3 regions of the Rhizobium sp. BK098 genome follow, and region 2 is predicted to be linked to each of the others. Evidence: riboswitches for the same ligand, from Rfam matches in the RefSeq annotation. Region 2 holds a riboswitch; each other region holds the start of a gene.

Region 1 (10,117 bases), on a different contig from region 2:
TCTGGTGCAGGAAGGCTATGTCGGCCTGCTGGAAGCGGCCGCCCGCTTCGAACCGGAGCGGGAAGTTCGCTTCTCCACCTATGCAAGCTGGTGGATTCGCGCTTCGATCCAGGACTATATCCTGCGCAATTGGTCGATCGTGCGAGGCGGCACGAGTTCCGCCCAGAAGGCGCTGTTTTTCAATCTGCGCCGCTTACGCGCCAAGCTTGCCCGCAGCAATTCCAACGTCACCGTCCAGTCCATCCATGAGGAAATCGCCGTGACGCTCGGCGTCAGCCTTACGGATGTGCAGACGATGGATGCGCGCCTCTCCAGTAGCGATACCTCCCTGCAGGCCCCCTCCATTGCTGGCGATTCCGAAAGCGCCGAGCGCATCGATTTCCTGATCAGCGACGAGCCGCTTCCCGACGAGCAGGTATCCGACATGATCGACGGCGAGCGCCGCCGCGTTTGGCTGGCGTCGGCGCTGAAACATCTCAACGAACGTGAAATGAAGATCATCCAAGCGCGCCGCCTGGTCGAAGACGGCGCGACGCTCGAAGAGCTCGGTGCCGATCTTGGCATTTCCAAGGAGCGCGTGCGCCAGATCGAAAGCCGCGCGATGGACAAGCTCCGCAACGCCCTGGTGGATGCGGATCCCCGCATGGCCAGCTACGCCTGAGTGTGCGCTTCTCCCTTGGGAGAAGTCGTCCCGCTATTATTCCGAAATGATTTTGACCTTGTCGCCCGGTGCAATGCTTGCCCCGGTTGGCAGGGCATTTATCAGTTTGAACAGGTCGAGCTTGCGGTCTGTGCCCATCATGCGGGCGGCGAGCGTGGTGATGGTGTCGCCGGGTTTGACGGTAACGACGCGAACACGCAGCGGCTTCAGCGAGGCCGCCTCTTCGGGGGTCATATGCCGGAAGCTGGCACGCAGCACATTGGCGGTCTGATCAAGCTGAGCGATATTCCCCTTCGGCACCGCCGTCAGGAAGCGGAAGATCTGCGTGCGGTCGCGGATCACGGTCACATCGAAATCCCAGCGGTCGGCTGAGGCGCGCGCAGTGGCCGCCGGCATGCCGTTGACGGTGATCGACCTGATCGAGGAGGGGTCGAGGCCGGTGACCCAGCCGCTGGAGATATAGTTCGTCAGATTCTGGTTCTGGGTGTCGGCCACGCCGTCGAAGCGGATGGCGATGTCGCCGGGGCCGGTCGCCATGACGGCTTCGACCTTGTTGTCGATACGGAAATCGGGCGGGACGTCGAATCGGATGCCGAGGCCGCCATGCAGGAAGGTCTGGCCACGCACATAGCCTTCTTCGGGGCTGTCGCCATAGAGCAGGCCGTCGATGCCGTTGAGATAATAGTCGCGGCCGATGTCGCCGACCTTGCCTTCCTCGCCGAATTCGCGCGCGTGCGCCTTGGCAAGGTCGATACGCTGCGGCGTGCTCGGGTGGCTCGAAAGGAAGTCCAGGCTCTGGTCGACGTCGGAATTGGCCGACATGAAGCGGCTATAGTCCTCCATCGCGTTCAGGAAGCGCGCGGCGGCGTAAGGATCGTAGCCGGCCTGGCCGAGTGTGCGAATGCCGATCTCGTCGGCCTGGAGTTCCTGCTGGCGCGAGAAGGCGGCGAGACGCAGCTTGCCGCGGGCAAGCGCCTGCTTGCCGGCCAGATCGCTCGACAGGACTTCGGAAACGACGCGGCTGGCTATGACTTCGGCTTCTTCGCGCTTCTGCCGCTCGATGCCGTGATTGGCTGTTACGTGCGCCATCTCGTGCGACAGCACCGCGGCGACTTCGGACGCATCATTGGCAAGCGCCAGAAGGCCGCGGGTCACATAGAGATAGCCACCGGGCAAGGCAAAGGCATTGATCGAGGGCGAATTGAGAATGGTGATGCGGTAGGACTGCTGCGGATTTTCCGACACGCTGGTCAAGGCGCCGGCGATGCGGGCAACGAGCCTCTCCGTCTTGGCATCCTTGTATTCGCCGCCATAGCTTGCGAGGATACGCGGATGCTCGCGGGCTCCCATTTGCGCGCGCGGATCGTTCTTCTGCACTTCGGAAACGATCTGCGGATTGGCGGAGGGCGAAACGCTCGGCTGATAGGATTGATCCATCACCGTCTGGCAGCTGTTCAACATTGCTGCGGCTGCAAGGAAGGGCACAAAACGGCGCAAACGGGCTGCGACGGTCAAATCGATCCTTCGTTCTGCTCGCTTGCTCTGCTTCAGGACCTGCATCCTACTCATTTCGCTGTCATGCCGGCTCGGCGCCAAATCCGGTTGATCGTTACCGGGTCGATCATGGTCGTGCGCCGATAAAGGTTGTTTTCGCCCCCATCGATCCGCGTTTACCCGGACGGCTTCGACCTCTTGCTGTAGCCGATTTTGGCACCGGTTGCATAGCGAGACTCCGTTTAAATATGGCAGCGTTGTATTTTAGCAAGCATTTCCGAGGACTTTCAGCCGCTTCGCTAGACGAAATTAAGGCGAAGCCGGCGGCAAGCTGTCATGACACAATCAATGTTGCAGAAATGTGGTCAATGCCGGAATCCCGCCCGCCTGCAGGAAGGTTTCGATGGGCGCGGTAAGCTTGATCGTGCCGCCGTCGATGAAGACGGCGTGGTCGGCAAGGCGCCGCACTTCGGCCGGGTCATGCGAGACGATCAGCACCGTATTGCCGGTTTCGCGATGCAGAATTTTCAGAAGTTCGACCATGCCGGAGCGCAGGCCGGGATCGAGCGCGGCGAAAGGCTCGTCCAGCAACAGGATTGGCTTGTCGCGCACCAGAGCCCGAGCGAAAGCCGCGCGCTGGCGCTCGCCGCCGGAAAGCGTTCCCGGCTTGCGCTTTTCAAAACCGGCTAGTCCGACCCGCGCCAAAGCCTCCGAGACCTTTTGACGATCCTCCTTCGAAAGCCTCGATGACGGGCTGATGCCAAGGCCGACATTGGTGAAGAGATCGAGATGAGCGAAGAGGTTGTTGTCCTGGAAGATGAGAGACACCGGCCGTTCGGCGGGATGCAGGCGGCTCACGTCCTGTCCGGCGAGCAGGATACGGCCGCGGTCAGGCTGTTCGAAGCCGGCCAGTAAATTGAGAAAGGTGGATTTGCCCGACCCTGACGGCCCGGCAATGGCGATGATCTTACCCTGCGGCAATGCGCAATCGAAGCGGAAGTCATGCGTGCCGAGGCGCAGTTCGACCCCTTCCATGCTGATGCCTTCTGCCTTCATGATGCTGCTGTCAGTCATTTCGCCTGCTTTCGTCATCCGGCGCGCCCTGGCCCGCGGTTCCGGCTATGGTCAGGAGAAGGCATACCAAGCCGAGGATCAAGGCATATCCGTCGGCGTCGTTGGTGCGGTAGCTGCCGAGCTTGCTGTAGACCAGCCAGGGCAGGGTCATCAGGCTATCGGAGCCGAAGAGTGCGACGGCGCCGAGATCGCCGAGCGACAGGGCCATGGCGAAGGAGAGCGCCGTGAAGAGCGGTTTGCGCAGACCCGGCCAATCGACCACGCGCAGGCGCGCAGTGCCGTGAAGGCCGAGGCTTGCCGCCAGCCGCCCGGTGCGGCTGACATGGACCGTATAGGCCGGCTCGATGACGCGAATGACAAAGGGCAGCGCCATCAGCGCATTGATGACAATGATGAGGACGGCCGCAAAGCGGCTGGGATCGCCCAATGGCCTGAGCGCCAGGAACCAGCCGGTTGCCAGCACGATCGGTGGCACCAGCAGGATGAGGGAGGAGCTTGCGCCTAATGCGAGCGCCAGGCCGCGCAAGCTGAGGGACTTTCGGCGATCCGCCGATATCACCGAGCGGGCGCGAATGATCGCGAAGGATGTCAGCACGGCCAGAAGGCCCGCAGCAAGCGCGATTGCAAGACTTGTGACTGCCGCCTGCAGGAAGATTGGCTGGGAGACGAGCTTGAAAAGATTGGCCTCGAGGCCGGTCACGACGACCGCAGCAAGCGGCATGCCGAGAAAGAGCGTCGCGGCCGCCAGCAATGCAGCATCGATGCATCGCGCAGCCATCCGCTGTCCATCGATGCGGCGCAGCGCTCGCCCGCCGGTGAGCCCATGATCGTCGGGAGCTCGAAACAGCGTCATGACGCCGAGCACAAGCAGGGTGACGACGATCTGCAGCAGCGACAGCATCACGGCGCGGCCGGGATCGAAATCGAAGCGAAGCGCCTGGTAGATCGCCACTTCCAGCGTCGTTGCGGCCGGGCCGCCGCCGAGGATCAGGACCAGCGTGAAGCTGGTGGCGCAGAGCATGAAGATCAGGCCGGCGATGCCGGGAATGAGGCCGTGCAGGATAGGCCATTCGATGAAGCGGAAGACCGAGATGGGCCGCATGCCGAGTCCGCCGGCCACGAGCCAATATTCCGCTGGCACACGCTCCAGTCCGGCCAGCATCAGTCGGCAGGCGAGCGGCATGTTGAAGAAGACATGCGCAAGCAGGATACCGGCCAGGCCATAGATGCTGACGGGCTGCGACAGGCCGAGTGCTGATAGCGCCTGATTGATGAGCCCCTGCCTGCCCCATATGCCGAGCAGGCCTAGTGCGCCGATCAGCACCGGCAGGCCCATCGGCACGGCCATCAGTCGGATCAGCCACAGCCGGCCGGGAAAGCGCGGCTGGCGCGCCAATGCGCGGGCGACCGGAATGGCGAGCACAATGGAGAGCAGTGTCGAAAGCACCGCCTGCAGCAGTGTGAAGCGTAGGATGCGCAGTAGATATGGGTCTGTGAGCGAGGTGTCGCTGCCGGATTCGATGCCGGCGGAGATAAGAACAAGAACGGCGATCCCGACGAAGAGCGCAATGCTGCCGAGGCTGAACGCCCCGCCGGAAATAGCGCGTCTTCGCTCGGGTGCCGTGAGTATGATCAAGGCATCAGTTGCCGCTGGTGGCGGTCAGCCATTCGTCGATCCAGGCTTTACGGTTCTTGTCGACGTCCGCAGGGCTCATCAGGAAGGTCTTCGACGGCACGACGAGCTTGCTGAAGGCATCCGGCAGCGGCTCGGAAGTGGCGGAAACCGGCATCATCCAGTTGCTTGTCGGAATGATGTCTTGGAAGCCGGTGGAGATCATGAATTTCAGGAAATCGCGGGCAAGTTCCTTGTTCGGCGAGGACTTGATGAGGCCAGCGACCTCGATCTGAATGTAATGCCCTTCCGAGAAGGCGGCGGCCTGATAGCGATCGGTCTTGTCTTCGATCATGTGATAGGCCGGTGACGTCGTGTAGGAGAGCACCATCGGCGCTTCGCCCTTGGTGAACAGGTCGTAGGCTTCCGACCAGCCGGGAGTGACCGTCAGGATGCGGCCTTTGAGCTTCGCCCAGGCATCGGCGGATTTGTCGCCATAGATCGACTTGACCCAGAGCAGCAGGCCGAGACCCGGCGTCGAGGTGCGCGGATCCTCGATGACGATCTTCTGATTGGGATCGCCTTCGACGAGATCCTTCATGCTCTTGGGCGGGTTCTTGACGGTCTGGCTATCATAGATCACGGCGAAATGGCCGTAGTCGTAGGGCACGAAGACGTCGTCCTTGAAACCGCCGGGAACCTTGAGGGCCGAGGTGTCGACGCCGCTTGCGTCGAAGAGGCCTGTATCCTTCGCTTCGTCGATGAGATTAGTGTCGAGGCCGAGAACGACATCGGCCTTAGTGCCGGTCCCTTCCAGCTTTAGGCGGGAGAGGAGCGCGACGCCATCGGTGACGGCGACGTAGTTGACCGTGCAGCCGCAGGTCTTTTCGAAGGCGGCCTTGACCTTGGCGCCAGGACCCCAGTCGGCCGTGAAGCTTTCATAGGTGTAGATGGTCAGGGTCTTGTCGGCTGCTTCAGCCGTCTGAGCAGCAAAAAACGTTGCGCCGGCGGCAAGGGCCAGGCCGGTGAAGAATGACAATAGCGATCGGTTTTGCACGACAGCGCCTCCACTTTGGTTTCGTCTTGAAGGGGAAAGGGCGCTATGATTTCGTCACGCGTCTAATCCCTCCGCCGGTGTTAGCCGGATCAGGTTCCGCGGGTTGGCCGGTGAAAGCCTCTCAGCCAAATGTCCTGAAGGACATAAGGCACCCCGTTAGAGCGTCGGCAGATTTAGCCTTGTGACGGAGGGATGACAAGGGAAATGATTCCCTTGCCGATTGCAGCAGGAAGGATTTACTCGGCAGCCTCCGCGACCGCCGGGCTTTCGAATTTCTTCGCGGCACCCGGGAGCTGCACATTCTTCAGCGTCAGCGAGGTCAGGAGACCAAACATGCAAATGCCGGCTGCCGTCATGAACAACGGGCTGAAGGCGCTCGCATAGGCGTTGGCGACGGCCTCGCGGGTAATCTCGGGCAAGGCGGCCATCATCTTCGGTGTCAGCTCCTCGATGTTCGGTACGCCGGATATGGAGACACCGACATTGCCGAGTTTGGCGGCGATGATGGCGCCGTAAATGGAGATGGCGATGGAGGCGCCGCCCATGCGCGACAACGTGACGGCACCGGTCGCGGCGCCGACGTCACGGGCGGCCGCTGCATTCTGTACGCCGATAACGGGCACCTGCTGGGCAAGGCCGATGCCGATGCCGTGCAGCAGCATCAGGCCGCCAATGAGGACGATGGGCGTGCCGGCATGGACGAAGGCGAGCGAGGCGAATGCGATGGTGCTGCAGCTGGCGCTGGCGACGGCAAACGGCTTGTAACGGCCTTTGGCCGCGATCAGCCGGCCGGCGGAGAGCGAGCCGCAGACGATGCCGCCGGTCAGGAGAATGAACAGCAGCCCGGCCATGGAGGGAGAAAGGCCTGTCGTCGTCTGCAGGAAGAGCGCGAAGTAATTGACCATGCCGATGGCGACGGCGCCGCTGGTGATCGAGAGGATCAGCAGAAGGCCGAATGTCGGATTGCGGAACAGCGTCATTGGCACAATCGGCTCGGGCGCGCGGCGCTCTATGAAGACCCAGGCGATGGCGCAGATCACTCCGAAGGCAATAATACCAAGGCATTGCGGCGATAGCAGCGACCCGAAGAGTTCGCTTCCGTCGGCAGCAAGCACAATGCTTGTCGTCGTCAGGGCAAGGACGATGGCGCCGGCATAATCGATCTTCGGACGGCGGGCAGGCTTGCGGTAGGGCAGCATGAAGGCCAGGCCGGCAAGCACGATGAAGCCGATCGGCACGTTGACGAGGAAGATCGAACGCCAGCCGAAAAGATCGCTCATCGTGCCGCCGAGAACGGGGCCGATGGCGCCCGACGCCATCAGCACGAGGCTCGAATAGCTCTGGTAGCGCGCACGCTCGCGCGGCTCGAAAAGATCGGCGTTGACGGCGAAGATCGAGACCATGATGCCGCCCCCGCCGAAGCCTTGAAGGACGCGGGCGGCGATCAGTGTATCCATCGAGACGGCTAGACCGCAGACGGCAGAGCCGACCGTGAAGATCGCGATCGCCGTCATCATCACATATTTGCGGCCGAAGAGATCACCGAGCTTGCCGTAGACGGGCATGACGGCGGAAAGTGAGAGAAGATAGGCCGATCCGATCCAGCCGAAGCGATCCAGATGCCCGAACTCGCCGACGATCGTGGGCAGTGCCGTCGAGACGATCTGGTTGTCGAGCGTTGCCATGAACATGGCAGTCATCAGAAAGAGGAAAAGAATAAGCCGCCGTTTGTGATCCGCCACGAGCGGTGTGAAGCTTGTCTGCATGTCCATGGAGCAAGAACCCGAACTGGGCCGGAACGCTGCGCTATCGAGCGAATGCGCGGGACGCCCGGTCTTCATGGGTGAATATATGTGCTATTAGCATATAATTGTCAATGGCAGGTGAATGCCATTTGCATGTTTTGTTTCGTCCCGACCTCTGCTATGCTTTAGGGATGACATCTGCGCCGAATACAAAAGATATCGAAGTTCCGACGCTGGCCGAAGACGAGAAGTTTCTGCGCATCGGTCAGGCGATGATGCGCATGCGCTTGCTGACCGGCCGTCGCATGATCGGCAGGCTCGCCATTCAACATGTGGCCCCGGGGCTTGAGCTTTCGCATCTCGATGTGCTCGATGTCGTGCGGCGGGCGGAAGATACGGGCGAAGTGACCGTCGGCACGATTGCCGAGCTCTTGCGCATCGATCCATCGCGCGCGAGCCGCATCACTGCCGACATGGTGGCGCGTGGTGTGTTGCGCCGTAAGGCATCGCAGGCGGACGCGCGGCGTATCGTCGTGGTGCTGACCGCACTCGGGCAGCGTTTGCTGTCGGAAATCCAGGTGCAGAAATACGCCGTTATCGGAAGCATCTTTGCCGATTGGTCGCCCGAAGACATCGAAAGCTTTTCGTTTCTCTTCGATCGTTATGTCAGCGGCTATGAACGTGTCGTCCAGGCCGCCATGAAGGAAACGACCGAATGATCGGCTTCGCCGCACCGTTCCGGTGACGGCGCTCTTCCCTAGAGATAGGACTTTGCGCTATGGGCTTGCCTCATGAGCCAGTCCACCACCTTCACCATCCTGCTCGGCGGCGAGCTTCGCCTGACGGAGCGATTGCGCGCTGCGGTTTCCGGCAGCCGCTTCATAGCGGCTGACGGCGGCATGCGCCATGCCCTCGCGATCGGGGTGGAACCGGAGCTGTGGGTTGGCGATTTTGATTCCACGCCTGCCGATCTGCAGGGAGCCTTTCCGAATGTGCCCAGGCAGCCCTATCCGGCGGCGAAGGCTGCGACCGACGGCGAGATCGCCGTCTCGGAAGCGATCGATCGCGGCGCCACGAGACTGATCCTGGCGGGCGCCATGGGCGGCGAGCGCTCCGATCATGCGATCCAGCACCTGTTTTATGGTATCCAGCTCGCCGAAAAAGGCTTCGACGTGCTGTTGACGTCGGGTGACGAGGAGGCGGTGCCGCTTCCGTCAGGCGATCTCACGCTGGCACTGCCGGCTGGCTCGCTGTTCTCCGTTCTTGGTTTCAGCGATCTGACGGGTCTTTTCATCGACAACGCCCGTTACCCCTTGCGCGATTTTCATTTGCCCTTCGGCGCATCGCGCACCATTTCCAACGTGGCGGAAGGCGATGTGCGCTTTTCGCTCGGCAGCGGCAGGGCCATTGTTCTTGCCCGCCCTTATGACCTTTCCGGAGTCTGATCTTGGCCCCTCCCATTCTGAAACTCGACGACATCTTTCTGAGCTTCGGCGGTGCGCCGTTGCTCGCCGGTGCCGGCCTGCAGGTGGAGCCGGGCGACAAGATCTGCCTTGTCGGACGCAATGGTTCCGGCAAGTCGACGCTGTTGAAGATCGCCGCCGGTCTCGTCGAAGCGCAATCGGGCGAAGTCTTCCGTCATCCGTCGTCGACCGTGCGCTATCTTGAGCAGGCACCTGATTTTGCCGGTTACAAGACGGTGGCGGCCTATGCCGAGGCCGGTCTTGGGCCTGGCGATGATCCCTATCGCGTCACCTATCTGCTCTCTCATCTCGGCCTGACCGGCGAAGAGGATCCGAAGAACCTTTCCGGCGGTGAAGCGCGCCGCGCGGCACTGGCGCGCGTTCTGGCGCCCGAACCGGATATCCTGCTGCTCGACGAGCCGACGAACCATTTGGACTTGCCGACCATCGAATGGCTGGAAGGCGAGCTGCAGAAGAGCCGCAGCGCGCTCGTTCTGATCTCGCACGACCGGCGTTTCCTGGAGAAGGTTTCGACCGCGACCGTCTGGCTCGATCGCGGCACTTCGCGTCGTCTGGACAGGGGCTTTGGCCATTTCGAAGCCTGGCGCGACCAGGTGCTGGAAGCCGAAGAGCTGGAGCAGCACAAGCTCGGCAAGCAGATCGAGCGCGAAGAGCACTGGCTGCGCTACGGCGTGACGGCGCGGCGCAAGCGCAACATGCGCCGCCTTGGCGAATTGCAGGATATGCGCTCGCGCTATCGCGGTCACAAAGGCGCTTTGGGCACGGTACAGGCGGCTGCTTCCGATGCGCAGGAAAGCGGCAAGCTGGTGATCGAGGCGGACAAGATCACCAAGTCCTATAATGAGCGGGTCATCGTCGCGCCGTTCTCGATCCGCGTACATCGCGGCGATTGCATCGGCCTCGTCGGCCCGAACGGCGCCGGCAAGACGACGCTTCTGAAGATGCTGACCGGGCAGCTGGAGCCGGATAGCGGCACTGTAAAGCTCGGCA
Region 2 (10,117 bases):
TCGACGACGACAAGGATCTGTTGAGGGCGACGAAGCAGACGCTTGAACTGGCTGGCTTTGGCGTCTCCGCCTTTTCTGCCGCAAGCGAAGCGCTCCATGCTCTCAAGGCCGATTTTGCCGGTGTCGTCGTTTCCGATATCCGCATGCCGCAGATGGACGGGCAGCAGCTCTTTGCCCGCATCAAGGCGCTCGACGCCGATCTGCCGGTCATTCTCATGACGGGTCATGGCGATATTCCGATGGCGGTTCAGGCGATCCAGGATGGCGCTTATGATTTCATCGCGAAGCCCTTCGCCACGGATCGGCTTGTGCAGAGCGTGCGGCGAGCAGCTGAAAAGCGACGGCTTGTGCTGGAAAATCGGGTGCTGCGGCAAGTGGCCGAACAGGCACAGGGCGATCTGCCGCTGATCGGACAGACTCCTGCCATTGAGCGGCTGCGCCATACGCTGCGGCAGATCGCCGATACGGATGTCGATGTGCTTGTCACGGGCGAGACTGGCAGCGGTAAGGAAGTGGTGGCGAGCCTGCTGCATCGCTGGAGCCGGCGAGCGAAGGGCAATTTCGTTGCGTTGAATTGTGGTGCCCTGCCCGAAACCGTGATCGAGAGCGAGCTTTTCGGCCACGAACCGGGCGCTTTTACTGGCGCCCAGAAGAAGCGCGTTGGGCGCATCGAACATTCAAGCGCCGGCACCCTGTTTCTCGACGAGATCGAAAGCATGCCGCCGGCAATCCAGGTGCAGATGCTGCGCGTGCTGGAAATGCGCGAGGTGACACCGCTCGGCACCAATGAAGTTCGTCCCGTCGATCTTCGCGTCGTCGCGGCAGCGAAGGTCGATCTTGCCGATCCTCGCCAACGCGGCGATTTTCGCGAGGATCTCTACTATCGCCTCAACGTTGTCACGCTTTCCATTCCGCCATTGCGTGAACGCCGCGATGACATTCCCCTGCTCTTCGGCCATTTCGCCGATCGCGCCGCCGGCCGCTTCAAGCGCGAGGTGCCCGCCCTATCTACAGCGGTGCGCCGCCATCTGCAGCAGCACGACTGGCCGGGCAACGTTCGCGAACTCTCGCATTTTGCCGAGCGCTTCGTGCTCGGTCTCGAATCGGCAACAACGGCAAAATCTGACGAAGCGCCGGCGACGGATGAAGGTTTGCCGTTGCCCGCTCGAGTAGAGCGCTACGAAGCCGAGCTCATCCGCGAAACCCTGTCGCAGAACAATGGCGATGTACGCCGTACCATCGAAGCGCTCGGCATTCCCAGGAAGACCTTCTACGACAAGCTCCAGCGACACGGCATCGTCAGAGGCGATTTCGCCGGCTTTGACGGGGGCGAGCGCCGAGGTTCATGATCCGCTGCCGATGAGCGACCACGCCAGCTGAAGCCGTCGCGTGAACTTCAGGCGCTGCGGCGCATGTCCCTGGCATTGCCTTGCCTTTGCCGGGCCGCTGCCTCGGCGGTGCGATCCAGAACCAGCATCGCTTGCGCAACCACCGCTGCGAGCGCTTCATCGCTCCTGGAAGCGGCCACGACCAGCGGCGCGCTCAGGCAAATTCTAAGAGCACTTGCCGGTACATCACCAAAATCGGCACAGCGAACGGGCTGGCCGAGACGCACCAGGGCAACTCCATCGCCTTCGACGGCCAGCTCCTTGTAGACCGCCGCCATTTCCGCTGCGGTCAGCATGGCGCCATCTGTGCAATTGCGCAGGTAAAACGAAAAGATGGAGGGAATTTCATCCCAGCGAAGAGCCGATGATGCGCCCCACAGCTCACGCCGCTCCAACGGCCGGCTCTGCAGAGGCTCGAAAGCCGGATCGTTCGCAAGACGATCGGAGACTGCCTCGGCAAAAATGGACAAAACCTTGACTACACGGTCTTCAGGAATATCGAGGAAGCATCCGAGTTCGAACAGCGCGGCTTTCCAGCGTAGCAGGAGGCCGAGATTGGCGCGCTCCGGCAAGATATTGCGGGCGGCCCAGCCTTCCGGCCACTCTGCCTTCCCGCAATAATCTGCCAAGGCTGCAGGCAGAGTGCGCGATTTGAAGCGTTCCGACATTTGCGGCGGGCAGAGAAGCGCCCCGCTGAAAATCGGCCCGGCGAGGAATTTCGAACCCGTGAGCGCGACCATGAAACCATGGGCGAGATAGGCGCGGATCGTCGCCGCTGACAGGCGAAACTGGCAGGCGTCGATCATGATATCCAGCAATGTGCCGAAGCGCTCCTTCAGACGCATGACGGTCTCAAGGCTCGGCGCCAGCAGGCTGGTCTTCGAGACGTCTGTTACGACGAGAAGGCATCTGAGGCCGGCTGCGCGGGCAAGCTCGATGAGGCCGCGCAGCTCCTCTTCCACCTCGCTATCGGCGCGAAGGGAACCATCCTTGTTGCGCACGGCAATGGTGGCGTTGCGTGTTGCGTCCCCTGGCCGCAATTCCTCGCCCTTGGCGACAGACCGTGCGCTGCTGACGCGGCTCATGAAATGCCGCCCGGCCGACGCCATCATGACGCCGCTGCCCGTCTCGTTCCCCATCAGCGTGATGGTCATCAGGGCAGGCTCGTCCTCACCCGCCAGCAGCGCGGCCGAAAAAAGGTGGATGTCCGTGCCTGACGTGGCCAGGATCGCATCGATCCGCGGCTGCGACGATTGACCGAGGCCAAGCAAGCGCAGCAGATCGTCACGCACACGCCCGATTTCGCGGTCATAGACAGCCGTCGGCGAGCTTGTTTCCATCTCCCGCCTCAGATCCGCGTAAAAGGATTCGACCGTGGCAAAGGCGGCGGCGGATATGGTCGATGCCGTCGACGAGCCGAAAGCGAGATCTTCGGGCCGTGGTGCCGGACCATAGCCATACATGTTGAGCCCGGTGAGCGGATCGCAATCCAGCCGTTCATCGCCACCCGACACCAGGTGTTTCAGCAGCGCATCCCTCGCCTCGCTCTGTTGCTTCGACAACGCACCCGTAGTCGCATTTTTATCCAGGGTACGGTCGTCAGCAACTTGCTGCATGGAGAAGCATTCCTCTTTCGCCAATGTCGACACGCTTTGCAGAATCGCGCCGCGGTCTACGCCGGGCGGGGGAGCCTCGGCAGCCGAACATTACGCTTCACAAGATGGAGCGAGGCTGACTTGCCGGGACCGACAGCACCCGCAGTAAGCGCAATAAAAGAGCTCGCGATCCGGAGGGCCGCGAGCTCATTTCTGCAAAGCGAATGGTCGGATCAGCCGGCAGCTTCCAGCTTATCCTGCGTCTTCGTCTCGAAGTCGCTGGCATCGTGGCGCTCACGCAGCTGCTCGGATGGATCGCCCGACATGCGGTTGACCATGCGGCCGCGCTTGACGGCAGGACGCGAGTAGATTTGCTCGGCCCAGCGCTGCACGTTCTTGTAGTCCTGCACCTGCAGGAACTCGGCCGCACCGTACTGCCACCCCTTGGCCAAACCGCCGTACCACGGCCAGATGGCGATATCGGCGATCGTATAGTCGCTGCCGGCGATATATTCGCTTTCAGCCAGACGGCGATCCAGCACGTCGAGCTGGCGCTTCACCTCCATGGCAAAGCGATCGATCGCATATTCGATCTTCGTCGGCGCGTAGGCGTAGAAATGACCGAAACCGCCGCCGAGATAGGGCGCGCTGCCCATCTGCCAGAACAGCCAGGAGATGCATTCGGCCCGAGCCGGCTGCTCGGTCGGCAGGAAGGCGCCGAATTTTTCGGCGAGATACATCAAAATCGAGGCCGATTCGAAAACGCGAACCGGCTTCGGGCCACTTCGGTCGAGCAAAGCCGGGATCTTCGAATTCGGATTGATGTCAACGAAACCGCTGCCGAATTGATCACCCTCACCGATCTTGATCAGCCAGGCATCATATTCCGCACCGCTGTGACCAAGCGCCAGCAGCTCTTCGAGCATAATCGTGACCTTCACGCCGTTGGGCGTTCCAAGCGAATAGAGCTGAAGGGGATGGCGTCCTACCGGCAGTTCCTTCTCGTGAGTCGGGCCGGCAATCGGGCGATTGATATTGGCGAACTGGCCGCCATTGGCCTTGTTCCAGGTCCAGATTTTCGGCGGGGTATATTCGGCAGGGCCGGTCATGGGCATCCTCCTTTTTCGGGAATCGAATTTGGGCGATCTTCGATGTAGCGCGCTACATAGATCGCACATAGGGGCCGCTCTTCATTTTTGCGAGAGGAGGATACCCAACTCTTTGAATGCGCCGAGGCTGCTTTGCACGCATGCCGCCTGCGCCGGGCTAGGATCCCTATACCGATCCGGGCCATTCTCAATCGCTTGGAAGTTCAACAAGACGAAAAAGCCTGCCGCGGGAGGAGGAGCGGCAGGCTTTTTACAAGAACCGAACAGCGGATGGGAGGAGGAGTTCCGCTATTCCTGCAGTCGTCCCTGGGAGGAGGATAAGGACGTCTGCCAAGCGAAGGGATGCGGGAGGAGATGCATCGCTTCGATGAAAAGAACATACCAGTCTTTTGCTCAGTTCATAGGCATTTCTTTGCAAGGCAGTTATGCGTCATGCGAAAAGCAAGGAGCTAGATTGATGCAATCTTCAGCAATCGCCGCGGAAATGAACGGTGATGCCCATAAAGCAAAAGCGCCTGCTCAAGGGAACAGGCGCCGGCATAATGCAGCTTTTATAAGGAGCCGTTTCGGCCGTTAGCGAGCGATCGCTGCGCGGGCAACATTGCGGATCTCACCGCGATCGATACCCAGGTCGTGCAGTTCGCGCGTGGACATACGGCCCAGTTCGGCGACCGTCTGACGATACTTGCGCCAGTTGTTGAAAGAGCGTGCTACGTTCATGATGATCCCCTTTCCTTGGGCTTTCGAAGCTGAGCAGCCGTGCTTGGCGCTCCCGTCGCTTCGATGAGAAATATATAGCCGAATCCCACGGCTTTTTGCAGAGCTAAGGGATCACTCCACCCATGCAGTTACTGCATAGATCGCCAAAAAAAGGGGGCGATCCCAACCGTCAGCATCGCATTTATGATTTGCTGGTGACAGCGCCGTCTTTGTCTGCGAAAAGAAGAGAGATGAGAGACAGGGGCGTCCGCTATCCGGCGGGCTGAGAAGCACCCTTCGAACCTGAACCAGATCATGCTGGCGGAGGAAGTCGCTCGGGACCTCGCGAAGCTGAAGCACGTCGTCCCTACGCGTCTCGCCGCCTGAAAGGGGCGATATGCAAGACCAAATCACACCGGGCAATCTACTTCGCACCATGCGGGCGAACCCTCCCCTGGTACAATGCATCACCAATTTCGTCGCCATGAATATTGCGGCCAATGTGATGCTTGCCGCCGGCGCATCGCCGGCAATGGTACATGCCGAAGAGGAGGCCGGTGAGTTTGCCGCTATCTCCGGCGCACTGACGATCAATATCGGTACGCTTTCGTCCGGCTGGCTTGCGGGCATGCGGAAGGCCGCTCAGTCGGCAAACGAGACGGGCAAGCCCTGGGTCCTCGATCCCGTCGCCCATTATGCGACAGGGTTTCGCCGCGATGCCATCACGCGCTTGTTGGAACTAAAGCCGACAATCATTCGCGGCAACGCATCCGAGATCATCGCGCTTGCCGGCGGGACGAGCCGCGGCCAGGGCGTCGATAGCCGCGATGCTGTCGAGCAGGCGGAAGATTCCGCCCTTCAACTCGCGGAAAAGCACAGCTGCGTAGTGGCAGTCACCGGCGTTACGGATTTCGTGACGGATGGGCAGAAGGCGAAGCGCATTGCAGGCGGTTCGCCATTGATGCCGCAAGTAACCGCACTCGGCTGCTCCCTTACCTGCCTCGTCGGCGCCTTTGCAGCGGCATCGCCAGATGCACATCTGGAGGCAACGGTTGCGGCGCTTGCCGTCTTTGCCGTGGCCGGCGAACAGGCGGGGGCGGCGGCTGGGGGACCAGGCTCCTTCTCCTGGCGCTTCCTTGACGCACTCGCCGCTTTGAGCCCGAAGACACTGGATCGCGACGCAAGGATATCTGCGGCATGAAGCAAGACTTCGATCTCTCGCTCTATCTCGTCCTCGATCCGCTGCTATGCCGTGATCTCGGTATGGTGGAGACAACGCGGGCGGCGGTGGCGGGCGGCGCCACCATGATCCAGTTTCGCGACAAGGAGGCTTCGACCGCCGCCATGATCGAAACCGGCCGTGCCCTCAAGCAAATCCTGCATGGAACGAATGTCCGGCTGATCGTCAACGACCATGTCGAGGCTGCCCTCGCCATCGGCGCCGATGGCCTTCACATCGGTCAGGAAGATATGAATGCCGCCGACGCCCGCCGCCTGATCGGCCCGGACATGATCCTCGGCCTCTCGGTGGAAACGGAGGCTCTCGCCTCCTCCATAGATGCCGGAATCATCGACTATGCCGGGATCGGTCCGGTCTTTGCCACACCCACCAAACCCGACCACAAGCAACCGATCGGCTTTGACGGGCTTGCCCGCATCGTCAGGCTTTGCCCGGTTCCTTCAGTGGCAATCGGCGGCCTGAAGGCCGTTCATACCGCCGATGTCCTTTCGTGCGGCGCAGATGGCCTCGCGGTCGTCTCGGCCATATGCGGACAACCGGACCCGCAAGCGGCGACAATCATCATCGCGAAAGCCATCAAGGAGGCTCGCCAATGATCCGCAACGTTCTATCTATCGCCGGCTCCGATCCCTCCGGCGGTGCTGGCATTCAAGCCGACCTGAAGGCTTTCTCCGCCCGCGGCGTTTATGGAATGGCGGCTCTGACCGCCTTAACCGCGCAAAACACTCAGGGTGTCTCCGGCGTCCATCCCGTGCCCCCCCATTTCGTGGCAGATCAGATCAATGCGATCTTTGCCGACATCCGTGTGGATGCGGTGAAGATCGGTATGATCGCCAATGCCGCCATCGCCAGTGCCGTCGCGGACATTCTGGCGCGACATCGCGATGTACCCGTCATCCTCGACCCGGTCATGATCGCCAAGGGTGGCGCCGCTCTGCTGGCTGCCGATGCCGTTGACGTGCTGACCACACGATTGCTGCCGCTCGCGACCGTCGTTACCCCGAACCTACCCGAGGCGGCTGCGCTGTTGCATGACGCAGAGGCGAAAAGCCGCCAAGACATGGCGCGCCAGGCGCTTGCGCTGGCCGCGCTCGGGCCTTCAGCAGTCCTCGTCAAGGGTGGTCATCTCGAGGGTGACGAAAGCCCGGATGTGCTCGCAAGCGGCGATCATGTGGCCTGGTTCGAAGCTCAGCGGTTGCCGACCAAGAATACGCATGGAACGGGCTGCACGCTCTCAAGCGCTATCGCGGCAGAGATCGCCAAGGGCCTGCCGCTCCCCGAAGCTATCGCCGTCGGCAAGGCCTATCTCGCCGCCGCGGTTGCTGCCGCAGGCCAGCTTTCCGTCGGAAGCGGCCATGGGCCTGTGCAGCATTTCTATGCACTGTGGGCCACAAATAAGGAGTAGCGAGCCTGTTACTCAAGGATCAGGTCGCCGTTTCTGGTGCCGGCCGCGGCCTCGATCGGGCATAAGACAAAAAGCGCCGTCCTGATGGGCGGCGGCGCCTCTTCATTGGCGATCGAATGGTACGGGCGGCTCAGGCCCAGCCCATGGTCAACACGCCAAAAAGGATGACGGCGCCGAGACCGATACGGTAGATGACGAAAGGCCAGGTCGAAAAGCGTTCGAGAAAGCGCATCAGCCCCCAGATGGTGATGAAGGACGATATGCTGCCGACAATCAGGCCAACGAGCAGCACCGACCAGGCTTCCATCGGAATATGCGCCTTGTGAAGCTCATAAAGCTCCTTCAAGCCGGCAAGAGCGATGGCCGGTAAGCCGAGCAGGAAGGAGAACCGTGCCGCCTCCTCTCTTTTTAAGCCGAGGAACAGTGCGCCGGTTAGGGTCGAACCCGAGCGCGAGACACCGGGGATAAGAGCACCGACCTGCGTGATGCCGACAAAAAGGGCATCCATCAGCGTCATCTGTCCGATATCCTTCCTATGGCGGCTGTAAAGCTCAGCGACCGCCAAGAGCAAGCCCATGACCACGCAGGCGATGCCGATGACCCAGAGGCTGCGGAAAGACGTGCCGCAAGCGTTCAGGGAGGATGACAGCAGCAGGCCGGCGATCACGATCGGTATGGTGGCGATGACGATGGCGATCGCAAGCCGGATGGAAGGAGAGCTCCAGTCCCTTTGCCTGATCGCATCGAGCGATCCAAAGGTGACGTAGCGGACGTCGCTCCAGAAATAGGAGACGATCGCTGCAAGTGCTGCAAGCTGCATCGTAGCCGAGAAGGCAGAACCAGGGTCCTGCCAGCCCAGCAAGGCGGGCACCACGCGCATATGGGCAGTGGACGAGACCGGCAGTAGCTCGGTCAATCCCTGCACGATGCCCAGAATTGCGATCTTGGCATAGCCCAGGGCAACAAAGCCCGTATCCACGCCTTGCGTACAAACATCAGCCACGTTTTGATATCCTCAGTTGTTCAGGGGGCTTAGCACCGAGTGGTGCGACGAACTAGCTGTGAAACTGGTTCCCAAATTGAACTTGGCAACACCTAGTGAAGGGGTCGCCAATATTTCATCGGGACAAGCTGAGGATATAGCCGCGCAGGCTGAACTCTATCTGAAATTGCCGGCTCGAATTTTGGAGTTTGGCGTATTTCTAGCCGTCATCCTCCGGCAACGCCTGCATGTAGCGGATCATGGTGTAGAAGCCGGCGAGGAGGACCAACCCGCCTGCCGCATGATGCAGATTGTGCAGCATCGTATGGTGATGCCTGAGCAGAAGGCAGCTCAAATTATAAAGGGTTATGGCCACCGCCGTCATGAGAGCGGCCAGGAATAGCGCCATGTTTCGCTGAAAGAAATCAATCATCACGCACACCTCTTTTGAGTGCCAACAGATTCCATAAGGATTGGGGAGGAATTACGACAAAGGCACAGAACCGTGGCACCGTGGCGGGCGAATGCCGACGGGTTCATTTCGTATAGAGCGCACGCGATCTTTCCAGATGCTTGAGCATCGCCTGCTCGGCGCCATCTGCATCGTTTTCAGCGAGGCGCGCGAGGATTTCCTCATGTTCGACCAGCGTGAACTTTTCCTTACCGGTCCAGATCAGCATGTCGGTATGATAGGCTTTCAGCCATGCGAGCATCGCTTCGCTGACGGCAGCAAAGATTGGATTGCCGGAAATCTGGGCGATGCGCGTATGGAACTGCATGTCCGCAGAAATGAAGTCCTCGGCATGACCGAGAGATGCGCGCTGCCGGTCGATGATTTCACTGAGATCGGCAACATCTTTCTTGCTCGCGCGCTGTGCGGCCTCGCGTGCCATGCCGCGCTCGAAGAAGATGCGGGCGCTCTTCAGCTGTTCAAGGGAATCAGGTGATTGCGACAACATGATCTTTGCGGTCAGGTCGACCTGCCGAAAGATCGACTTCGCTGTGAGCTGAAGCACCTTGGCACGTTCGCCATGGGAAATGTTGACCAGTCCCATATTGGCAAGGGCCTGCATGGCCTCCCGGATCGCCGGACGTCCGACACCGAAGCGTTCCATGAGGACGCGCTCGGACGGCATCTCGTCACCCGGCTTGAGCTCTCCCGACGTGATCAACCGTTCCAGCCGGTCGAATACTTCATCGGATAGCTTTCGGCGTACAATTTGTTCGACTGGCTCGCCCATGGAATCCCGCTTTCCCAAAGCTTTTACCCCTTATGCATTTTTGGCCGCCATGGCGGAAGCCCCACCCTACCGACAACCGGGCAAAAAATAGTTTGCAGAAGTTGGAATACTCATTATACCAGATCACCAGTTTGTGCCACGCGGAAAATCGTCGGCGAGAGGAGCATTCACCCACTCATGACTATTACCATCACCTACCGCATCGAAACGCCAGGCAGCATCGAGGCGATGGCTCGCAAGATCGCTAGCGATCAGTCGACAGGCACCTTCGTCGCTGTGCCGGGCGAGACGGAAGAACTCAAGGCGCGTGTGGCCGCGCGTGTCGTCGCGATCCACCCTCTTCCTGACGCGGAGCGTCCGACTTGGCCGGAGGTGGCCGAGGGCTATGGCCCGATCCATCGGGCCGATGTCGACATCGCCTTCCCGCTGGATGCGATCGGCACCGATCTTGCGGCACT
Region 3 (10,117 bases), on a different contig from region 2:
TCGGCGCGCGCCACCGTCCAGCCGGTGATGATCCTGGCAAGCGTCGTCACATCCGTCTGCGTGTAGCCGCCATTGACGCCGAGCGTGTGGAGCTCCAACGTTTCGCGGGCGAGATTCTCGTTCAAGCCGCGCTTCTTGTTGGCATTGGCCTTCGAGTTCGGTCCGATCGATTGCTGGTTGTCGAGATAGGCAAGCATGGCTGGGTGGGTCTCGACGGCGAATAGCATATCGGCGAAACGACCGAAGACGTGCGGCCGGATTGCTTCCCGCTCGAAGGCACCAGCAACGATATGAACTTCCTCGCTCTTCGAGACGGCGACCGCGAAATGGTTTGCCCAGAACATGGCAAGCCGCTCGCCAAAACCGATCAATGGCTGCCGGATAGTGCCGTTGAAGCGGGCATCCACTTCCGCCAACAGGACCTGCTGCGGCAGGTAAGGCATTGCGGGCTTTTCCAGCTTCTCGACTGCCTTGCCGATGGCAGCCGCCATAGCTTGGTTGTTCGGCTGCGCCGCCATGGCTTGACTGTTTGGCGTCGTGCCGGACGGCTGTGCCGAAGGTTTCTGCGGCTGCTCCGGCCCCTGCATCAGTTTGTCTTGCGGTGCGGCGGCGACCGCGACTGCCGCCTGCTGCCTGGCCTGCTTGCGCTCTTCCTGGAACGCATAGAGAGAAACCAGAAGATCGGCTGTGGATTGTAGCTGCGGCCCGACTGGAACCGGGACGAAGCGCTCAGTGATTTCTTCCAACAACGCGCCGCGCGGATCCGATGCGATCGACGTGGTGCCGTTGTGGTCAGCCCCTAGCCCAAAGCGGGAAAGCGCGAGCGCGGCGTAAACATCATTGGACTGCTGTGCCATGGACTTGCCAACTCCTGCATCAAACATGCTCCTTTAACGCAGGCTTGGTTTCGATCCGTCGCTCGGTAAGTGTGATCATTTTGTGGCAGCGGCAGCCCTGGGCATGCTGCGGCGGACCAGGCTTTCCGATAGCGCCCGACGCTCGTCGTAGGAAAGCGTTGCCGCAAAATCGACGGCACGTTGTTCGACCTTCGCCCTCAGGGCCATATCGGCATCGCGTGCCCTTGCCAGCGCCGCCGAAAGCGCCGCCGTATCGAGCGTGGGTTGACCGAGGATGGAGGCTGCATCGATCTTTGCCTGCTGCGCCTCGAGAATGGTCTGGCGCTCGCCCTTGCGTGCCTCGTTGAGGGCGGCGCGCAAAGCTTTCTTCTGGGTCGATGGCAATTGCTCGCCGGCTAGCGGCATCATTCCGGCCCGCGCCTGCGTCTTACGTATCCAGGTCAGCCCACCACCGGCCAATGCTCCGACCAGGAACGTATTCAGCACCAAAAGAAAAATGACCACTATTCGAAAGCTGCGTTCCGTCATTGGCTGTCCTGCTGTGCTGTACCCGCGTCCGGTCCGATATCGCCGAACATGGTCGCAGTTCCATCTGAGACGATCGAGGTATCGGATGTCAGGCTCGGAACCAAGACGGCGATTGCAATGCTGCCGGCAAGCGCGCCGGCGATGCCGACCCCCACAAGGCCGATCCCGGCCGAACCGAAGCGGAACCAGTTTCGTATCGTCAGGCGCCGCACGAGCTTTGCGAGGATTCGCTCTTCCAGGCCGGTGTGACGGGGTCTTACGACGTAGGTGTCGAGCAGCGCATCCAGATCGGCGGCGCGCGCAAGTGTTTGCACGGCGGCGGTACCCTTGGCAAAATCCCGCGCGGCTGCGCGCTCGGCCTGCGGCCATCGGCCGATATCACTGCCATAGGCCGCAGTCAGTGCTTCAAACCGCTCGGCATTCATCGGACCCGCGATATTTTCAACCATCGCCCTCATCCTTCAACAAAAGCCCCTGCAAGGAGCGCCTTCCACGCGCAAGCAGGCTTTCCAGTGCATCGACACTGACATCCATGACCTCAGCCGCCTCGACATTCGACAGCGCCTGATAATAAACCAGAATGATCGCCTCGCGCTGCCGGGACGCAATCATCTGCAAGGCCCGTTCGACGCGTCTCGACGGATCATCCTCGCTCATCAAGTCCGCATCCGGCGCCGGCCCTTCATATTCGATGTCAGGCGGATGTTCGGCAAGAACGTCCTTGCGGCGGCGCAGGCGATCATAGCAAAGGTTGATCGCCACACGATGCACCCAGGTGCTGAAGCGCGCGTTGCGCTGGCGCCAGCCGCCGGCATTTCGCCAGATGCGCAAAAATGTCTCCTGCGCCACATCTTCGGCCTCGGCCGCATCGCCAAGCATGCGGGTCGCGACGGCGACGATGCGCGGCAATTGCCGCGCGACCATCATGCGCATCGCCGAAACATCGCCTGCAGCGATTCGGCCAAGTAGATCCTCATCCTGGTCGCCACTCTTGGGCGCGCGATCCCACTTCATCGACAATCGCCACCGCTCCAGTTCACTGCGATAGTTGCATGGCACCTCGGCCTTATAGTCGGCAAACAGTGCCACTTGGATCGCAGCATCTCGGTCAGCGTATCATCCTTCGACATCAAACGCGGGTTCACGAGAATTGAACGCGGCGCTTATGCAAATCCGTCGCTCTTATGCCAGGAATTTTCGAATTCTCTTTCCACGCTGAAAGACGATTTGCGCTCGAACTATTGTCAGCTTGCAAAAAGACAGACGAAAGCTCAAGCTAGGTCAGAGCTGCAGCAGATCGCTTGTCGACCGGTTCCGCCAGTTCGACCAAAGCCATGGCGGTCAGACCCGCCGCATGACGGCGGGATCAAGACTTCGATGATCGATATGAGCTGACGGATCTGCGAACGCCGCAGGCTAAATGCATCATAGGTTTCAACTTGAACGCTGCATCGCTTCCGGAACAAGCGGACCGGGGATCGCCCGGCCAATATATTTCGCCATCATGGCTATATCAGCATTTGCACTTTCCGATTTTCACTTCACAACATGGGGAAATTGCTCACGGAAACTTGCGCGTGGCTTATAGCGCTTGACAGGATATATTCTGTTACGATTTGCTTGCTCAATTTTTGAGGATAGATAAATACCTCCACTCCGTTGAGCATCGCTGGTATATGGGCTCCAGCACTGAACGGTATGATGGAAGAAGAATATCAATAAGAGGGGCGCAGCTTGAACATCGGTTTCTGTGGAGAGGTGAATGAGGCGAACTAAGGAGGAGGCGGCAGAAACGAGGAACGAGATTTTGCAATCCGCAAAAGCTCTGTTTCTCGACAAGGGCTACGAGAATGTCAGCCTGGAAGAGATAGCCGTAGCCGCCGGTGTCACGCGGGGGGCAGTGCATTGGCATTTCAAGAACAAGCAAGGGCTGATGTTTGCGATCCGCGACGAGGCCCAGCAGCCGTTCAAGGATCTGGCGGAGCGGATGTCGAAGGAACTGCCGCCCAACCCGCTCGATCTCATCGCCGATACCATAGCCGCGATATTTGACGATATCCACAGCGACCCGCGCAAGCGTAGCATGCTGAAAGTTATGATGCATCTCGACATGGCGTTTTGCGACGGCACCACGAGCCGTGCGAGTTCGTTTCGGCACGACATGCACGAAAATTTCGAACGCATATTCACCCTTATGGATGAAAAGACAAAACTTCCGCCTCCCTGGACGCCGGATACTGCCTCTTCCGCATTGACAGCGGTCATCGGCGGCCTGATCACCGAATGGACCCTCGACCGAGGCAGCTTCGAACTGGTCCCGTGTGGACAGATGTTCATAAAGATGGTGCTTAAAACCTGGTTCCCGCTTGCACAGACGCAGGAACTGGCGATTGCCGCGATGATACCGGAAAAAGCCTAGAACGGTGGTCTCTTCGGAATTGAAGAGAACCAACGACGGCAGTTTGAAGCTTCTGCCGGGAGCTGAACCGATTTCCCAAAGCTGGAAATAAAAAAGGATCCGGAGGGAAAGCCAGATCCTTTGCTTTGATCGGAGGTCAACCGATCGATGAAAGAAGCCTGACGGATTGGAACGTCAGGCTTCTCTTACCCGGCATTGAGCCGGGTAATTCAATATTAGAAGCTACGCTCGAAGCGCAGGATACCAGCCCACTGATCCTGGTTCACAGAATCGAAGTTGGTGTAGGAGACTTCCGGCTCGATGAGCAGGTTCTTGACCGGGTTCCACTTGACGTTGGTGGTTGCGGCAAAAATCTTCGAGTCGGTGTAGGCGAGCTGCAGGTTCCACTTCAGCTTTTCGTTGATCGGAACGCCAACGCCGCCCCAAACAGCCCAGTCACCCCAGCCGCACTTCGATGCATCGTTAACCGGGCAAGCCGAACGATCGAGGTTGGTGCCGGCATACTTGTTCAGCTTGTCGCCGTCGGTGTTCCAGCCGCCCATCAAGAAGGCCGAGAAGGTACCGAAGTCAGCATCGACACGAGCCTTGATGGCGCCTTCTTCGACGATCGAGTCGTAACCGCCAACGACCTTGAAGCCCCATGCGCCGGACTTGAAGCCAGCACCGGCAACGACGTCAGGAGCGTAGTGGTTGCCCTTGTCGTCAGACCACCAGCTGGAGCCATAGGAAGCGCCAGAACCGCTGGAGTTCGAGTCTTCAACCGAGATCACAGCCGTGAAGCCGTTGCCGGCGTCGTAGTTGTAGGTCAACTGGTTGAGTTCGTACGGACCGTCATAGATCACGTCGTCGTTGATGACGTCGCCGGCATAACCGATGTAGGAGTTGTACTGGGAGTCAGCCTTACCAACGAGGAAACCGCCGAGGCTGATGTTTGCGAACAGCAGCTTCGTGGAGGTGGAGTTGCCGTCATTCCAGTCCCAACGGATGACCGTGTTGGTCTTCAGCGGGCCGTATTCGGTGTCGGTTGCCGTGTCGACGCTCAGCTCCGCACGGGTGTGCCACAGCGTACCGTTATGGCTGTTCGGGTTGTAGGCATCGTACCACTCGCCTTCGGTACGGACGCGGCCGCCGATCTTGAGGCAGGTTTCGGTGCCTGGAATGAAGAAGTAGCCAGCGCCGTATGCGTCGCAGATGCGAACGTATTCCAGCGGCTCGGGCTCAGCAGCGACGATCGCGTCAGCCGCATGGGCGCCAGAAACTGCTGCCAGCGCAGCAGCGGAGCCGAGAAGAAGGCTCTTGATGTTCATTTTAAACTCCTGGTTGCAATATGCATTCCAATTTACCGCGAGTACAAAGCTGGAACACCACCCTGAGGATTACGTCGGTTTAAACGCAACCGGGCAGTCCGGCAGATACGCACCTGATGTCGGCTTGAGTCCCCTCTAACCTCCATAATTCACCCCGCGGCAAAGGTTTTGAAATGCCTCTACCGATCCGGCCGATTGCTCGTCCGTAAGACAGTTATGTCCTATATTTGGTTTACAAACAGCCCGTATGTTTGTCAATTCTGTGAAACCCGCCCCGGCATTAGACTTGATTGCTGTTGCTTAAATGCAACTGGCGGCGGGCTGAGCCTTTTACTGCCGGAATAGTCGGCCGTCGCCAAGGTTCAAGAATTCGCACCAAATCGAGACAGCCTTCCCCAATCAGGCTCGAGATCCGGAATTTTCATCGGTACCATTTATGCGGGAACGGGCTTAGATCAAGAGCAGCGTCATCGAAGATGATGATCGCGCCTATAGGAGGCTCGCCCCTATAGAATCCAAGCCGCCCCCGCGCCACACTGGTCAATCGATTGAGAAAACGCGACCGTCGTTGCGGGGTTGACAGAGAACAAGGGTAAGGCATAGCCTTTCCGTATTCACCAGGGGGGTCCCGGCAAGGGGCTGAGATACTGCTGGACAATGAGGCTTTGCCTCCTGTTGCGCAGTGACCCGTTGAACCTGATCCAGTTCATACTGGCGTAGGGACGGTGCAAGCGCTCGAAGGCTTCGGATTCCCGCCTGGATTCCATGCCGGCGTCTTTTCATCATTCCGGCTGATTGACTGGGTCTCCAACTGCAACTTGGAGCCTCAAACCATGAATATTGCCGCAAAGAACCTCACTCCGACCGTCACCACCGGCCCGCTGCCGGCATCCGCGAAAATCTATGTTCCCGGAGAGATCCACCCGGACATCCGCGTGCCGATGCGCGAAATCAGCGTCCATCCGACCTCGGGCGAGCCGCCTGTCATTGTTTATGATTCTTCCGGCCCCTACACAATCGAGGGCGCCGATATCCGCATCGAGGAGGGTCTATCTCAGCTACGCCGCGACTGGGTTCTCGCTCGCGGCGATGTCGAGACTTATGAAGGCCGGCATGTGCGCCCTGAAGACAATGGTTTCGTCACCGGCGAGCGGCTGACACCGGAATTTCCGGCCAAGCGCCAGCCCCTGCGGGCGAAAGACGGCAAGGCGGTCACCCAACTCGCCTATGCGCGCGCCGGCATCATCACGCCGGAAATGGAATTCATCGCCATTCGCGAAAATCTCGGCCGCAAGGCCAAGGCAGAAGCCCTGATTCGCGATGGCGAAAGCTTCGGCGCCCATATTCCGGATCATGTCACCCCGGAATTCGTCCGCCAGGAAGTTGCGAGCGGCCGGGCGATCATTCCGGCCAACATCAATCACTCCGAAAGCGAGCCGATGATCATCGGCCGGAACTTCCTGGTGAAGATCAACGCCAATATCGGCAATTCCGCAGTCACCTCCTCAATGGCGGAGGAGGTCGAGAAGATGGTCTGGGCTGCCCGCTGGGGTGCCGATACCGTCATGGACCTTTCGACCGGCCGCAACATCCACAACATCCGCGAATGGATCATCCGCAATTCGCCGCTGCCGATCGGCACCGTACCGCTCTATCAGGCACTGGAAAAGGTCGGCGGCATTGCCGAGGAACTGACCTGGGAAATCTATCGCGACACGCTGATCGAGCAGGCGGAACAGGGCGTCGACTATTTCACCATCCATGCCGGTGTGCGGCTGCATTACATCCCGCTCACCGTCAATCGCGTCACCGGCATCGTCTCGCGCGGCGGTTCGATCATGGCCAAGTGGTGTCTGCATCACCATCGCGAGAGCTTCCTTTACGAGCATTTCGAGGAAATCTGCGATATCTGCCGTGCCTATGACGTCTCCTTCTCGCTCGGCGACGGCCTGCGCCCCGGCTCGATAGCTGATGCCAACGACGCCGCACAATTCGCCGAACTGGAAACACTCGGCGAGCTGACGAAGATCGCCTGGGCCAAGGATTGCCAGGTGATGATCGAAGGCCCCGGCCATGTGCCGATGCACAAGATCAAGGAAAACATGGACAAGCAGCTTTCCGTCTGCGGCGAGGCGCCCTTTTACACGCTCGGGCCGCTAACGACGGATATCGCGCCCGGCTATGACCACATCACATCGGGCATCGGCGCTGCCATGATCGGCTGGTTCGGGACGGCGATGCTCTGCTACGTCACGCCGAAGGAGCACCTTGGTCTGCCCGATCGCAACGACGTCAAGACAGGCGTCATCACCTACAAGATCGCAGCGCATGCGGCGGATCTCGCCAAAGGTCATCCGGCCGCGCAGGTTCGTGACGATGCTCTGTCGCGCGCCCGGTTCGAATTCCGTTGGGAGGATCAGTTCAACCTTTCGCTCGATCCGGACACGGCTCGCAGCTTCCACGACGAAACCCTGCCGAAAGAAGCTCATAAGGTGGCCCATTTCTGCTCGATGTGCGGTCCGAAATTCTGCTCGATGCGGATTTCGCACGACATCCGCGCCGAAGCGCAGAAGGAAGGGCTGGAAGCCATGGCGGCCAAGTATCGAGAGGGCGGAGACCTCTATATGCCGGTCGAAACCCCTGCACAGCCGGCTGAATGACATGCGTATTCTCGTTAAAGGGGCCGGCGTTGCCGGCCTCACGGTCGCCCACGAGCTAGTCCGGCGCGGAGCGGAGGTCACGATCTCAGATCCAAGCCGGAATTTTCATCATGCCGCCTCCTGGCTTGCCGGCGGCATGCTGGCGCCATGGTGCGAGTGCGAAAGTGCCGATGAGGCTGTGCTGACGCTCGGCCGTGATTCCGCCGATCGATGGGAAGCGATTCTGCCTGGCAAGATCGTCCGCAATGGAACGCTCGTCGTCGCGCCGAACCGCGATCAAAACGAGCTGAAGCGATTCGCCGGCCGCACGACGGACTATCGCTGGGTGGACGAAGACGAAATCGCCACCCTTGAGCCTTCGCTTGCCGGCCGATTCCGCCAGGGCCTGTTCTTTCCGCAGGAAGCACATCTCAATCCCCGCGAGGTCCTGCAATCGTTGAAGGGCGATCTATCTGCAAAAGGCGTCACCTTTATCGACGGGCTCGTGGATGACGATAGCTTCTCTGAAATCATCGATTGCACGGGAGCTGCCCGCATCGGCCGCATCCGCGATTTGCGCGGCGTACGCGGCGAAATGCTCTATCTGCAGAGCGATGAGATCGTGCTTTCGCGCCCCGTCCGCCTGCTGCATCCACGTTTTCCCGTCTATATCGTGCCGCGCGGCGAAGGCCTGTTCATGGTCGGTGCGACGATGATCGAGACCGACTTCAAAGGGCCGATCACCGCCCGTTCGCTGATGGAACTCTTGAACGCAGCCTATGCGCTGCATCCGGCCTTTGCCGAAGCTGCGGTGGTCGAAACCGGCGCCGGCATCCGCCCTGCCTTTACAGACAACCTTCCGCGCGTGACGCGGCAGGGCAAAGCCATCCTTGTCAACGGCCTCTATCGCCATGGCTTCCTGCTCGCGCCCGCGATGGCCGAGAAAGCCGCCGATCTCGTCTTTTCCGGACACGACGAAAGGAGCCGCCAATGCGCCTGATCATCAATGGCGAAGCGCAGATCGTCGAAGCAACGACGCTTTCGCAACTTCTCACGGCTCTCGAATATGAGGGCGAGTGGCTGGCAACCGCCGTCAACGGCGAACTCGTCCATAGCGAGGAACGCGGCGACCATATCCTAACCGACGATGACAGGATCGAGATCCTGACGCCAATGCAGGGAGGCTGACCATGCTTGAACTCTACGGAACCCAAATTATATCGCGCCTTCTTCTCGGCACGGCGCGCTATCCCTCCCCGGCCGTACTGGCGGAAGCTGTCAAACGTTCGCAAACCGGGATCGCGACTGTATCGCTGCGCCGGGAAACGGCAGGCGGGCGTAATGGCGGCGCATTCTTCGAGATGATCCGCGAACTCGGCGTTCGCGTCCTTCCCAATACAGCAGGCTGCCACGGCGTATCGGAAGCAGTACTGACCGCGAAAATGGCGCGCGAGGTCTTTCGGACCAATTGGATCAAGCTCGAGGTGATCGGCAATCACGATACGCTGCAGCCCGACGTCTTCGCGCTGGTGGAGGCGGCGAGAATCCTCACCGATGACGGCTTCGAGGTCTTCCCCTACACGACGGACGATCTCATCGTCGCCGAGCGGCTGCTGGAAGCCGGATGCAAGGTGCTGATGCCCTGGTGCGCGCCGATCGGAACGGCGGCCGGACCGCTCAATCTATCCGCTCTGCGATCGATGCGGGCACATTTTCCTGAGGTTCCGCTGGTAGTGGACGCCGGCATCGGCAGGCCTTCGCATGCAGCGACCGTCATGGAGCTCGGCTTCGATGCCGTGCTGCTCAACACAGCGGTTGCCGGGGCCGGCGATCCGGTCGCGATGGCGGAAGCCTTCGCCAAGGCCATCGATGCCGGCCGGCAGGCATACGGCGCCGGCATGCTTGAGCCGCGCGATATGGCGGTGCCATCGACACCAGTGATCGGAAAGCCGGTGTTCGCATGACGCTCGATCCCTTCTACCTCATCGTCGATAGCGCCGCCTGGATCAGGCGATTGGTGCCGCTCGGCGTCAAGCTGGTACAGTTGCGCATCAAGGATCGCTCAACGCCTGAGATCCGCGCGGAAATTCGCGAGGCGAAGGCAATTTGCGCCGCGCATGAGTGCCAATTGATCGTCAACGACTATTGGCAGCTGGCAATCGAGGAGGGTTGCGATTTCATCCATCTCGGCCAGGAGGATCTCGCTTCTGCCGATCTCTCCGCCATACGGGATGCCGGATTGAAGCTGGGGCTTTCGACACATGACGAGGCGGAGCTGGAGACGGCGCTTGCTGCCGAACCCGATTATATAGCGCTGGGGCCGATCTATCCGACCGTCCTCAAGGTTATGCTCTGGGCACCCCAAGG

Evidence for each region. A riboswitch is a leader RNA that binds a small molecule or an ion and turns the genes downstream of it on or off. The one in region 2 is predicted to bind thiamine pyrophosphate.
Region 1: another riboswitch for thiamine pyrophosphate. It lies ahead of thiB (thiamine ABC transporter substrate binding subunit); the one in region 2 lies ahead of thiM (hydroxyethylthiazole kinase).
Region 3: another riboswitch for thiamine pyrophosphate. It lies ahead of thiC (phosphomethylpyrimidine synthase ThiC); the one in region 2 lies ahead of thiM (hydroxyethylthiazole kinase).

Annotation. Positions count from the first base shown of each region.
Region 1 is NZ_JACHYY010000005.1:192,521-202,637, reverse strand. It holds gene FHT73_RS15415 (RNA polymerase factor sigma-32) at 1-661, shown strand, start outside; gene FHT73_RS15410 (M48 family metalloprotease) at 698-2,122, opposite strand; gene FHT73_RS15405 (ATP-binding cassette domain-containing protein) at 2,501-3,229, opposite strand; gene thiP (thiamine/thiamine pyrophosphate ABC transporter permease ThiP) at 3,222-4,862, opposite strand; gene thiB (thiamine ABC transporter substrate binding subunit) at 4,870-5,862, opposite strand; TPP riboswitch at 5,948-6,064, opposite strand; gene FHT73_RS15390 (MDR family MFS transporter) at 6,135-7,670, opposite strand; gene FHT73_RS15385 (MarR family winged helix-turn-helix transcriptional regulator) at 7,835-8,362, shown strand; gene FHT73_RS15380 (thiamine diphosphokinase) at 8,435-9,088, shown strand; gene FHT73_RS15375 (ABC-F family ATP-binding cassette domain-containing protein) at 9,091-10,117, shown strand, end outside.
Region 2 is NZ_JACHYY010000007.1:93,522-103,638, forward strand. It holds gene FHT73_RS18830 (sigma-54 dependent transcriptional regulator) at 1-1,349, shown strand, start outside; gene FHT73_RS18835 (hypothetical protein) at 1,397-3,004, opposite strand; gene yghU (glutathione-dependent disulfide-bond oxidoreductase) at 3,217-4,092, opposite strand; gene FHT73_RS18845 (DUF1127 domain-containing protein) at 4,666-4,812, opposite strand; TPP riboswitch at 5,042-5,138, shown strand; gene thiM (hydroxyethylthiazole kinase) at 5,189-5,992, shown strand; gene thiE (thiamine phosphate synthase) at 5,989-6,627, shown strand; gene thiD (bifunctional hydroxymethylpyrimidine kinase/phosphomethylpyrimidine kinase) at 6,624-7,436, shown strand; gene FHT73_RS18865 (undecaprenyl-diphosphate phosphatase) at 7,567-8,439, opposite strand; gene FHT73_RS18870 (hypothetical protein) at 8,639-8,851, opposite strand; gene FHT73_RS18875 (transcriptional regulator NanR) at 8,955-9,659, opposite strand; gene oiaX (3-oxo-isoapionate-4-phosphate decarboxylase OiaX) at 9,837-10,117, shown strand, end outside.
Region 3 is NZ_JACHYY010000004.1:507,402-517,518, reverse strand. It holds gene FHT73_RS14415 (DUF1800 family protein) at 1-857, opposite strand, end outside; gene FHT73_RS14410 (periplasmic heavy metal sensor) at 933-1,385, opposite strand; gene FHT73_RS14405 (hypothetical protein) at 1,382-1,834, opposite strand; gene FHT73_RS14400 (RNA polymerase sigma factor) at 1,827-2,399, opposite strand; partial or broken gene FHT73_RS29505 (TetR family transcriptional regulator) at 3,148-3,318, shown strand; gene FHT73_RS14395 (TetR/AcrR family transcriptional regulator) at 3,319-3,804, shown strand; gene FHT73_RS14390 (porin) at 4,020-5,111, opposite strand; TPP riboswitch at 5,721-5,852, shown strand; gene thiC (phosphomethylpyrimidine synthase ThiC) at 5,945-7,771, shown strand; gene thiO (glycine oxidase ThiO) at 7,773-8,750, shown strand; gene thiS (sulfur carrier protein ThiS) at 8,741-8,938, shown strand; gene FHT73_RS14370 (thiazole synthase) at 8,941-9,714, shown strand; gene FHT73_RS14365 (thiamine phosphate synthase) at 9,711-10,117, shown strand, end outside.